Regions from separate parts of the Methylobacterium oryzisoli genome, predicted to be linked through region 1. Evidence: riboswitches for the same ligand, from Rfam matches in the RefSeq annotation. Region 1 holds a riboswitch; the other holds the start of a gene.
The links. Region 1 has a riboswitch for cobalamin ahead of ACKUB9_RS21045 (CbtB domain-containing protein). Riboswitches for the same ligand answer to the same signal wherever they lie in the genome.

Region 1 (4,546 bases):
CTACGGCGGCGGCGTCGAGTACGCGATCCCGGCCGACAGTTTCCTGGCCCGGTTCAACGTGCTGGGCCTGCTGGGCTTCCAGACCTCCTCGGTCACCCTCAAGGCCGAGTACCTGCACTACGATCTCGGCAGCCGGAACGTGATCGTGAACAACGTCGGGCTCGTGGTGCCCCCGCCGGCCGCCAACCCGCGCGGGTCCTACACCTCGCGCTTCACCACCGAGGGCAACCTCGTGCGCGTGGGCTTCACCTACAAGTTCGGCGGCCTCTGAGCGCCTCGCGGCGAGACGGCGGAGGCCTCGGAGATCCGGGGCCTCGACCGACCCGCAGCACCATCTTTCCCATCTCATCGGGGCCGGACGGCAGGGCTGTCCGGCCCCGATCTCGTTCGCGCCGCGACCGATGAGCCGCAATAACGGCCGCGCGACCACCCGGGATCGCGGCCGGCCCGCGTATCCGCCGAGATGCGCGACGGGCCGCCGGTCCCGCCGAACAATTCAAGCCTTCCGGTTTGACCCCGATCAATCGTTTGATAACTGAGGACGATCAGATTCCGCAGTGATCGATCCTTGGACGATACCGCCGCGATGGGCCTCACAGCCGCCGAACTCCACGGAACAGCCCCGGCGGCGCGCCTCGACTGGCTCCTGCGATTCGACCCGCGGGTCGCCGAGCGGCATGAGGCGGAGCACGGACGGGATCGCGTCGCGGCCCTGCGCCAGACCATCCTGATCGGCCTGATCCTCTACAACGCGTACAACCTCACCAGCATCATCCTGATGCCGGACATCCTGGCCTGGTCGGTGGCGGCGCGCCTGCTCGTCGTCAGCCCCATCGCGTTGCTGGTCGCGTGGCTCGTCGGCCGCGTCGGTCCGGCCTGGCGCGAGACGATCGCCCTCATCGGGATCATCGATGCATTCCTGATCCCGGTCCTGCTGTTCTGGCTCACGGACGCGCCCCTCGGCGCCTACACGTTCGGCGAGTTCACGCTGACTCTCTTCTACGGCAACATGCTGCTCGCCCTTCGCTTTCCCCAGGCGGTCGTCTTCACGGCCGTGGCCTTCGCGAGCGCCGCGCTGGCGGCCGCGACGAAGGCCGGCCTCGATCCCGGCCTGCGCGGCGCCTTCGTGCTCCAGATCGCCACCGGCTGCCTGTTCAGCCTCTACGCCAACCACCGGATGGAGCGACGCCGCTGCCGCGACTACCTCACGGCGCTCGCGGCGCGCCTCGACTCGGAGGCCGCGGAGGCGGCGCGCCGGCGCTACCAGGACCTGTCGCGCACCGACGCCCTGACCGGGCTGCCCAACCGGCGCTCCCTCGACAGCACCCTCGGGCGCTGGTTCGCCGACGACCGGTCCGCCGCCCTGATGATGATCGACATCGACCACTTCAAGCTGTTCAACGACACGCTGGGCCACCCGGCCGGCGACGATTGCCTGTGCCGGGTCTCGGCGCTGTTCGCGGGGTTCGCCCCGGGTCCCGACACGCTGTTCGCCCGCTTCGGCGGGGAGGAGTTCATCTTCGCGGTGCGGGACGCCGATGCGCCGGAGGCCGCCCGCCTCGCGGCCGGCCTCGTGCAGGCCGTGGAGGCGCTCGGCCTTCCCCATCCGAGCCGCTCGGACGGGGTGGGCGTGGTGACCATCAGCGTCGGCATCGCCCTCAAGCCGGCGGGATCCGGCTCCCCCCGGGAGGCGATCTTCGCGGCGGCCGACCGCGCGCTCTACCAAGCCAAGTGCCGGGGACGGAACCGCTACGCCTTCGACGGCTGACGCGAGAAGCGCCTCGCGCCGATCCGGCGAGGGAAGGGCGGGAGGATCAGAACTCGATCCCCTCCTGGGCCTTCACGCCCGCCGCGAAGTGGTGCTTGACGACGGCCATCTCGGTGACGAGGTCGGCCGCGGCGATCAGCTCCGGCTTGGCGTTGCGGCCCGTGACCACGACGTGGAGATCGGGCCGGCGGGCGCTCAGCGCCGCCACCACCGCGTCGAGCGGCAGGTAGTCGTAGCGCAGCGCGATGTTGAGCTCGTCGAGGATCAGCAGGCGGATGGTGGGATCGTCCATCAGCCGCCGGGCCTGCGCCCAGGCGGCCTCGGCCGCCGCCACGTCGCGGGCGCGGTCCTGCGTCTCCCAGGTGAAGCCCTCGCCCATCGTGTGCCACGCCACCTGATCGCCGAAGCGGTCGAGGGCGAAGCGTTCGCCGGTCTCCCAGGCGCCCTTGATGAACTGCACGACGCCGACGCGCCAGCCGCGGCCGAGCGCCCGCAGCATCAGCCCGAAGGCCGCCGTCGACTTGCCCTTGCCGGGGCCGGTATGGACGATGAGCAGGCCCTTCTCGACCGTCTTGCCCGCCACCTCCGCGTCCTGCACGGCCTTGCGCTTGGCCATCTTGGCGCGGTGGCGCGCGGCCTCCTCGTCGGTCTCCATTCTCACTCTCCCTTCACGACGAGGGGCAGCCCCGCCACGGTGAGCACCACCCGGTCGGCCAGCGCCGCGAGGCGCTGGTGCAGCCGCCCGGTCTCGTCGCGGAAGCGCCGGGCGAGCGCGTTGTCCGGCACGATGCCGAGGCCGACCTCGTTCGAGACCAGCACCAGCGGGCCGGGATGGCGTGCGCAGGCCTCGACCAGGGCGGCGGTCTCGGCGGCCAGACCGGCCTCTGAGCGGTCGGCCTCGGCCAGCAGGGCGTTGGTGAGCCACAGGGTCAGGCAATCCACCAGCACCGGCCGGCCGGGCTCCGTACCGTCCAGCACTCCGGCGAGGTCGCGCGGCGCCTCCCGGGTCTCCCAGCCGCCGGATCGCCGGGCGCGGTGCTGGGCGATGCGCGCCCGCATCTCGTCGTCCCAGGCCTGCGCCGTCGCGACGTAGAGCCAGGGCGGGGGCAGCGCCTCGATCAGGCGTTCCGCGTAGGCGCTCTTGCCCGAGCGGGCGCCCCCGAGCACCAGGGTGAGCCGCGGCGTTCCCGATCCGTCCTGCGCCACCACCTGCCCCTCAAGTCCAGCCCCGAAACCCTCTCGGGCGGCCGGGCGCGGATTGCAAGCCCGGGTCCTTGTCGCTACGGTCGCGCCCGACGGTGCCTCGGCGACGAGGTGAAAAGGGAACGCGGGACGGAGATCCGCTCCGGGAGCCGCGGCTGCCCCCGCAACTGTGAGCGGCGCGCGCCCGCCTTCGGCCACTGGAGCGATCCGGGAAGGCGGTGGGATGCGAAGAACGCCGCGAGCCAGGAGACCTGCCGTCACCCGCATCCTCTCGACGCCGCCGGCGGGGCGGCAGGAGTTCGTCATGGTCGCCATCACCCGTACCCTCTCCCCCGCGCTCGCCGGCGAGCGGCTGACCGCGGTGCTCGTCGCCGGCTTCCTCGGCCTGGGCCTGCTCTTCGTGTCCGGGTTCTCGCCGGCCGCCGCGCTCCACAACGCGGCCCACGACTGGCGCCACGCCCACAACTTCCCCTGCCACTGACGCCGGGCCGGGCCTCCCGGCTCCCCGCAGGGTTCCCATCATGACGATCCGATTGCTGTCGGCGGCCCTGGTCGCCGGCTTCCTCGCCGCTTGCGTGGCCTCGGGGCTGCAATTCGCCCTGACCTCGCCGCTGATCCTGCGGGCCGAGCGCTACGAGCAGGGCAGCGCCCCGCACGCGCAGGCGGCACCGCTGATCATCCTGGCCCATTCCGGCCATTCCTCCGCCGAGGCCGCGCCCGCGGCGGAGGCGTGGCAGCCCGGCCCCGGCCTGCCGCGCCTCGCCTTCACGGCGCTCGCCACGCTGGTGAGCGGCGTCGGCTACGCGCTCCTCCTCGGCGCGATCCTGGTCGCGGACGGGCGGCGGATCACGCCGGGCGAGGGCCTGCGCTTCGCGGTGGGGGGCTTCCTCGCCGCGAGCCTCGCGCCCGCCATCGGCCTGCCGCCGGAACTGCCCGGCATGGGCGGCGAGGCGCTGGAGCTGCGCCAGGCATGGTGGCTCGCCACCGCGCTGGCGACCGGCGCGGGGCTCTACCTCCTGGCGACCCGCCGCGGGGTCTTCGCCGCCGCGCTCGCCCTCGTGCTGATCGTGGCGCCGCACCTCTGGGGGGCGCCGCATGCCGGGGAGGGCGGCGGCGCGCTGCCGGCCGCGATGGCGGCGCAGTTCGCCGCCCGCTCCCTCGCGGTGTCCTTCGCGTTCTGGGCCGTGCTCGGACTCGCCTTCGGCTGGGCCTGGGAGGCGGTGGCGCGCGGCCGGGCGGGAGCCGCCGCATGAGCCTCACCCTCTACGTCTGCACCACCTGCCGGGCCGCCGGCGACGACCCGGACGGCCCCCGCGCGGGCGCCCGGCTCCTCGACGCGCTCACCGCGGCCCTGGCGGAGCGCGGCGCGCCCGTCGCGGTCGAGGCCGTCGAGTGCCTGTCCGTCTGCAAGCGGCCCTGCACGGTGGCGGTCGCCTCGCCGGGGCGCTGGACCTACGTGTACGGCGACCTCGATCCTTTGAGCGCCGCCGACACCATCCTCGACGGGCTCGCGCGCTACGCCGCGACGCCGGACGGCCTCGTGCCCTGGCGCGAGCGCCCCGAGGCCTTCCGCAA
Region 2 (4,546 bases), on a different contig from region 1:
CCGACCGTTCGTCTGTCCTGAACCGGGCACCGCTCGGACCTAAGGGAGTTTCCGATGAGCAGCACGACGGACAAGATCAAGGGTCTCGCCAACGAGGCGGCCGGCAACGTCAAGCAGGGCATCGGCAACGTCACCGGTGACGAGAAGCTGAAGGCCGAGGGCAAGGCCCAGGAAATGAAGGGCGAGGCCCAGAAGACGGTCGGCGATGCCAAGGACGGCATCAAGAACGCCGCCGACACGGTGAAGAGCAAGCTCTGATGCGATGGCCGGACGGCTGGTCCGTCCGGCCCTAAGAGCGAGGCCGATCCCCGCATCCCCTGGGGATCGGCCTCTGTTTTATCAATTATCATGTGCGATCGCGCACCTGTGAGTGGCGATTCGCCCTCGCGCTGCGCACATTTATGGTCTAGCTTGCCGGAACCCCGCGCCAGCGTGCAGACCGATGACCGACTCATCTCCCACCGGGCGGACCAAGCCCGCCCCGGCATCGCCCCCGACCCTGCCACCCGCCGTGCAGGAGCATCTCGGACGCCAGCTGCGCGACGCCTACGCGGCGCTCGGCGAGATCGAGCCGCCGGCCGCCTTCACCGGCCTGATCGGCCGGCTCGACGCCGCGCTGGCCGCGCTCGGCGCGCCGAAGGAGGACCGCTTCCGCGACGACCTCCTGGCGGCCGCCCCGGCGTTGCGCCGCTTCGCCCTCACCCTCACGGCCAATCCGGCCCGGGCCGACGACCTCGTGCAGGACACCCTGCTCAAGGGCTGGCAGAGCCGCAACCGGTTCGAGGACGGCACGAACCTCAGCGCGTGGCTGTTCACGATCATGCGCAACGCCTTCTACTCCGAGCACCGCAAGCGCTCGCGGGAGGTGGAGGACGGCGAGGGCGTCTACTCGTCCCGTCTCACCACAGCGCCCAACCAGGGCGACCGGCTCGACGTGCAGGACCTCCAAGCGGCGCTCAACAAGCTCGTGGCCGAGCAGCGCGAGGCGCTGCTGCTGATCGCGGTCGGGGATCTTTCCTACGAGGACGCCGCCGCCCTGATGCAGTGCAAGGTCGGCACCGTGAAGAGCCGGGTCTGCCGCGCCCGCGACCGGCTCGCCGAGCTGCTCGGCTATTCGGGCGGCGAACTCGGCGCCGACCGGCTCACCCGCTCTGTCATCGCCAATGGCGGCGTGATGGCGCTGGAGGGCTGACGCCCGCTCAGGCGGCCTCGCGCGCGAGCAGGGACCAGCGCGACGCCGCGCGGCGGTAGAGATCCATGTCGGAGGCGTTCAGCCGCTCGATATAGGCGCGCAGGGCCGGGCTCGGCTTCGGCCCGATGAGGCGCGAGGCGAGACTGCGGGCGTTCTTGTGCACGGCCTGGAACGACAGGCCGAAGCGTTGATTCAGCCGCGCCACGAAAGCCTCGTACTCCTCCAGGATGCCGACGAGGGCGATCCGCTCCAAGTCTGCGCTGCCGAAGGAATGCGTCTGAACGTTCTGGTTGCGCGGCTCCTCGATGAACGCCTCGAGGCTCTGGGTCGTTCGGCCGTGCTTCTTCTGGAAGACGTAGTAGGACAGCACTTGGTCGTAGGGTTCGCGAAACAGCGAGAATGCCCGCCCGGGATCGAAGCACGGCAGATACGCCGCGCTCATGTGACTGGAATAGAACGCGATCTCGTGCTCGATCAGGTAATCCGAGATCAGTCGCAGCTGCTCGCCGATCGCGATCCCCTGCCGGCAGTACATCACGTCGTTGGCGAAGGGATGGGTCGTCGGGCTATCTTTCCCATACAGCATGAAGATCTTCTCCTGCGGGAAGACCTCGTGGGCGGTGTAGCGCAGGCTGGTCCCACCCGTCTTGGGAAGATGGAGGAAGAAGAGCGGCGGCATGGATACGATCCAGATACACGCGGAAGGCGAGCGATATCTGGGTGGCAACCATTGATGGTCATGTTGTGGCAGCCGCTCCGAACCCGCCCGACCCGGCCCGCGCGGTTCACGGAATCCCCGGCGCGCCGCCCGGGCGCCCGGTGCGCAGCCCGGACGGCTGTGCTCCTGAGGACACAGAGAATGTAACACTGTTACAAACCGCTCCCCGCCGATTGACCCCGGGCGGCGGCGGAGTGACTGTCCGATCGTCAAGGTTCTCACGGGGTTGCGCCCGTGAGCGAAGAGGGAATTCGGTGGGCTCCCGCGAGCCGAGCCGAAGCTGCCCCCGCAACTGTGAGCGGCGAGCGCCTGCCGCCCCGGCCACTGGTGCTCCGCACCGGGAAGGCCAGGCGGGCGCGACGACCCGCGAGCCAGGAGACCTGCCTTGGCACGGTCACGTCTCTCGGGCGGGGTGCCCCGGGCCGGCGCATGGACGACGCGGCGCCTCGCGCCCGCCCCGCCTGCGACCGCCCGGCACCCCGCTCGACAACCGCGAGCGCGTCAGTGAGTGCCCGTCCCCTGGTCCAGCGTCCCGCATCGCGCATCGCCGTGCGACCGTCCCGGCCCCGCGGCCGGTGCTGGGCCGTCGCCGCCCTGGCGCTCGGCGCGGCGGGCACCGAGGCGCGGGCGCAGGACGCGACCATCGCCCTCGACGAGATCGCGGTGGAGGGCCGCTCCTCGGCGACGCCCGTAGCGGCGGGATCCATCGGGCTGATCGGGCCGACGCCCGGCTTCCGCGCCGACCGGGCCGTCAGCAGCACGAAGACGGACACGCCCCAGCGCGACGTGCCGCAGGTCGTGACGGTCGCCCCGCGCGAGGTCATCACCGACCTCAACGCCACCCGCGTCGACCGGGTGCTCGCCTACACGCCCGGCGTGGCCCAGCAGAACAACTTCGGCGGCCTGACCATCTTCAGCTACGCGATCCGCGGCGTGACCACCTCCGAACTCTACAAGAACGGCTTCCCGCTCAACCGCGGCTTCCCGCCCCCGCCCGACACCCAGAACGTCGAGCGGATCGAGGTGCTGAAGGGCCCCGGCGGCGGCCTGTTCGGGCGCAGCGATCCCGGCGGCCTCGTCAACATCATCACCAAGCAGCCGACGCGCGAGCGCTTCGTCGAGATGGGCGGGCTCTGGGGCTCGTTCGGGCAGGTCCGCGGCACGGTGGATTCCGGCGGCGCGCTCAACGAGGACGGCACGCTCCTCTACCGCTTCAACCTCGCGGCCGGGCGCCAAAGAAGTTTTCGCGATTTCGTGGACGGCGACCGGCTCCTCGTCGCCCCGGTCGTGAGCTGGCAGGTGACGCCGGACACGACGATCACCGTCGAGACCGAGTTCCTGCGCAACCGCATCGTGTTCGATCGCGGCGTCATCGCGATCAACCGGCAGCTCGGCGTCCTGCCGATCTCGCGCTTCCTCGGCGAGCCGGGCCAGAGCACCTATCAGACCAACGACACCATGCAGGTGCGCGTCGACCACCGCTTCGACGCCGACTGGCAGATGCGGCTCGCCACCTCCTTCAACACCGGCACGCTGGAGGGCGAATCGGCCGAGATCCGCGCCATCGCGGCCGACAACCGCACGGTCTCGCGCGACCGCAACTACCGGGATTACCGCTGGGACGTGGCGATCGGGCAGGCCGAGCTGGTGGGGCGCTTCGACACGGCCGGGATCGGCCACACCGTGCTGCTGGGCTTCGAGCGCGAGAGCACCGACAGCCGCACCGTCTACCTGCGCTCGAACTTCCGCACCGACCCCTACGCGCTCGACATCTACGCCCCGCGCTACGGCCAGGCGCTGCCGCCGCTCACGATCCCGCGCAACAACCTCGAGCGGGTGACCAACACCGCCCTCTACGCGCAGGACCAGATCGTGCTGGCGCCGGAGTGGAAGGCGCTCGTCGGCGTGCGGTTCGACTTCTTCGAGCAGTCGTTCCGGGAGCGCATCCCGAGGAGCCAGGCCGACCAGTCGCGGGCGGCGGCCTCCCCGCGGGCCGGCCTCGTCTACCAGCCGCTGCCGGAGCTCGCGCTCTACACCAATGTCGGCACGAGCTTCCGGCCGAACATCGGCCCGGACGCCGCCGCCGTCTCGCCCGGCCGGCCCCTCCCGCCCGAGACCGGGCTCGGCTACGAGGTGGGGGCGAAGCTCGACCTGTTCGAGGGCGCCCTCGGGCTGACCGCCGCCGCCTTCCGGGTCGAGCGCCAGAACGTGCTGACGCCCGATCCCAACAACAGCGGCTTCTCGATCGCGGCCGGCGGCGTGCGCAGCCAGGGCTTCGAGCTGACGGCGGCCGGCCAGCTGACGCCGGAGGTGAAGGTGCTCGCGGGCTACGTCTACGCGGACGCGGTGGTGACGAAGGACAACCTGCTGCCGGTGGGCGCCCCGCTCATCAACGTGCCGCGCCACAGCGGCAGCCTGCTCGCGGTCTACGAGGTGCAGGGCGGCGACTGGAAGGGCTTCGGCATCGGGGGCGGCGTGCGCGGCGTCGGCGCCCGCGCCGGGGACGCTGCCGGCAGCGGCTTCACCCTGCCGGCCTACATCGCGGTGGACGCCCTCGCCTACTACACCTTCGAAAACATCCGCTTCGGGCTCAACGTCGAGAACCTGTTCGACACGGAGTACTACGAGAGCTCGCT

Region 2: it holds a riboswitch for cobalamin, as region 1 does, so the genes downstream of both, ACKUB9_RS06720 (TonB-dependent siderophore receptor) here and ACKUB9_RS21045 (CbtB domain-containing protein) in region 1, are expected to answer to the same signal.

The regions. Positions count from the first base shown of each region.
Region 1 is NZ_JBKIBX010000024.1:34,316-38,861, reverse strand. It holds gene ACKUB9_RS21065 (outer membrane protein) at 1-271, shown strand, start outside; gene ACKUB9_RS21060 (GGDEF domain-containing protein) at 587-1,768, shown strand; gene cobO (cob(I)yrinic acid a,c-diamide adenosyltransferase) at 1,815-2,423, opposite strand; gene cobU (bifunctional adenosylcobinamide kinase/adenosylcobinamide-phosphate guanylyltransferase) at 2,426-2,974, opposite strand; cobalamin riboswitch at 3,048-3,244, shown strand; gene ACKUB9_RS21045 (CbtB domain-containing protein) at 3,276-3,452, shown strand; gene ACKUB9_RS21040 (CbtA family protein) at 3,493-4,224, shown strand; gene ACKUB9_RS21035 (DUF1636 family protein) at 4,221-4,546, shown strand, end outside.
Region 2 is NZ_JBKIBX010000005.1:7,841-12,386, reverse strand. It holds gene ACKUB9_RS06735 (CsbD family protein) at 55-258, shown strand; gene ACKUB9_RS06730 (sigma-70 family RNA polymerase sigma factor) at 443-1,192, shown strand; gene ACKUB9_RS06725 (hypothetical protein) at 1,200-1,871, opposite strand; cobalamin riboswitch at 2,106-2,312, shown strand; gene ACKUB9_RS06720 (TonB-dependent siderophore receptor) at 2,340-4,546, shown strand, end outside.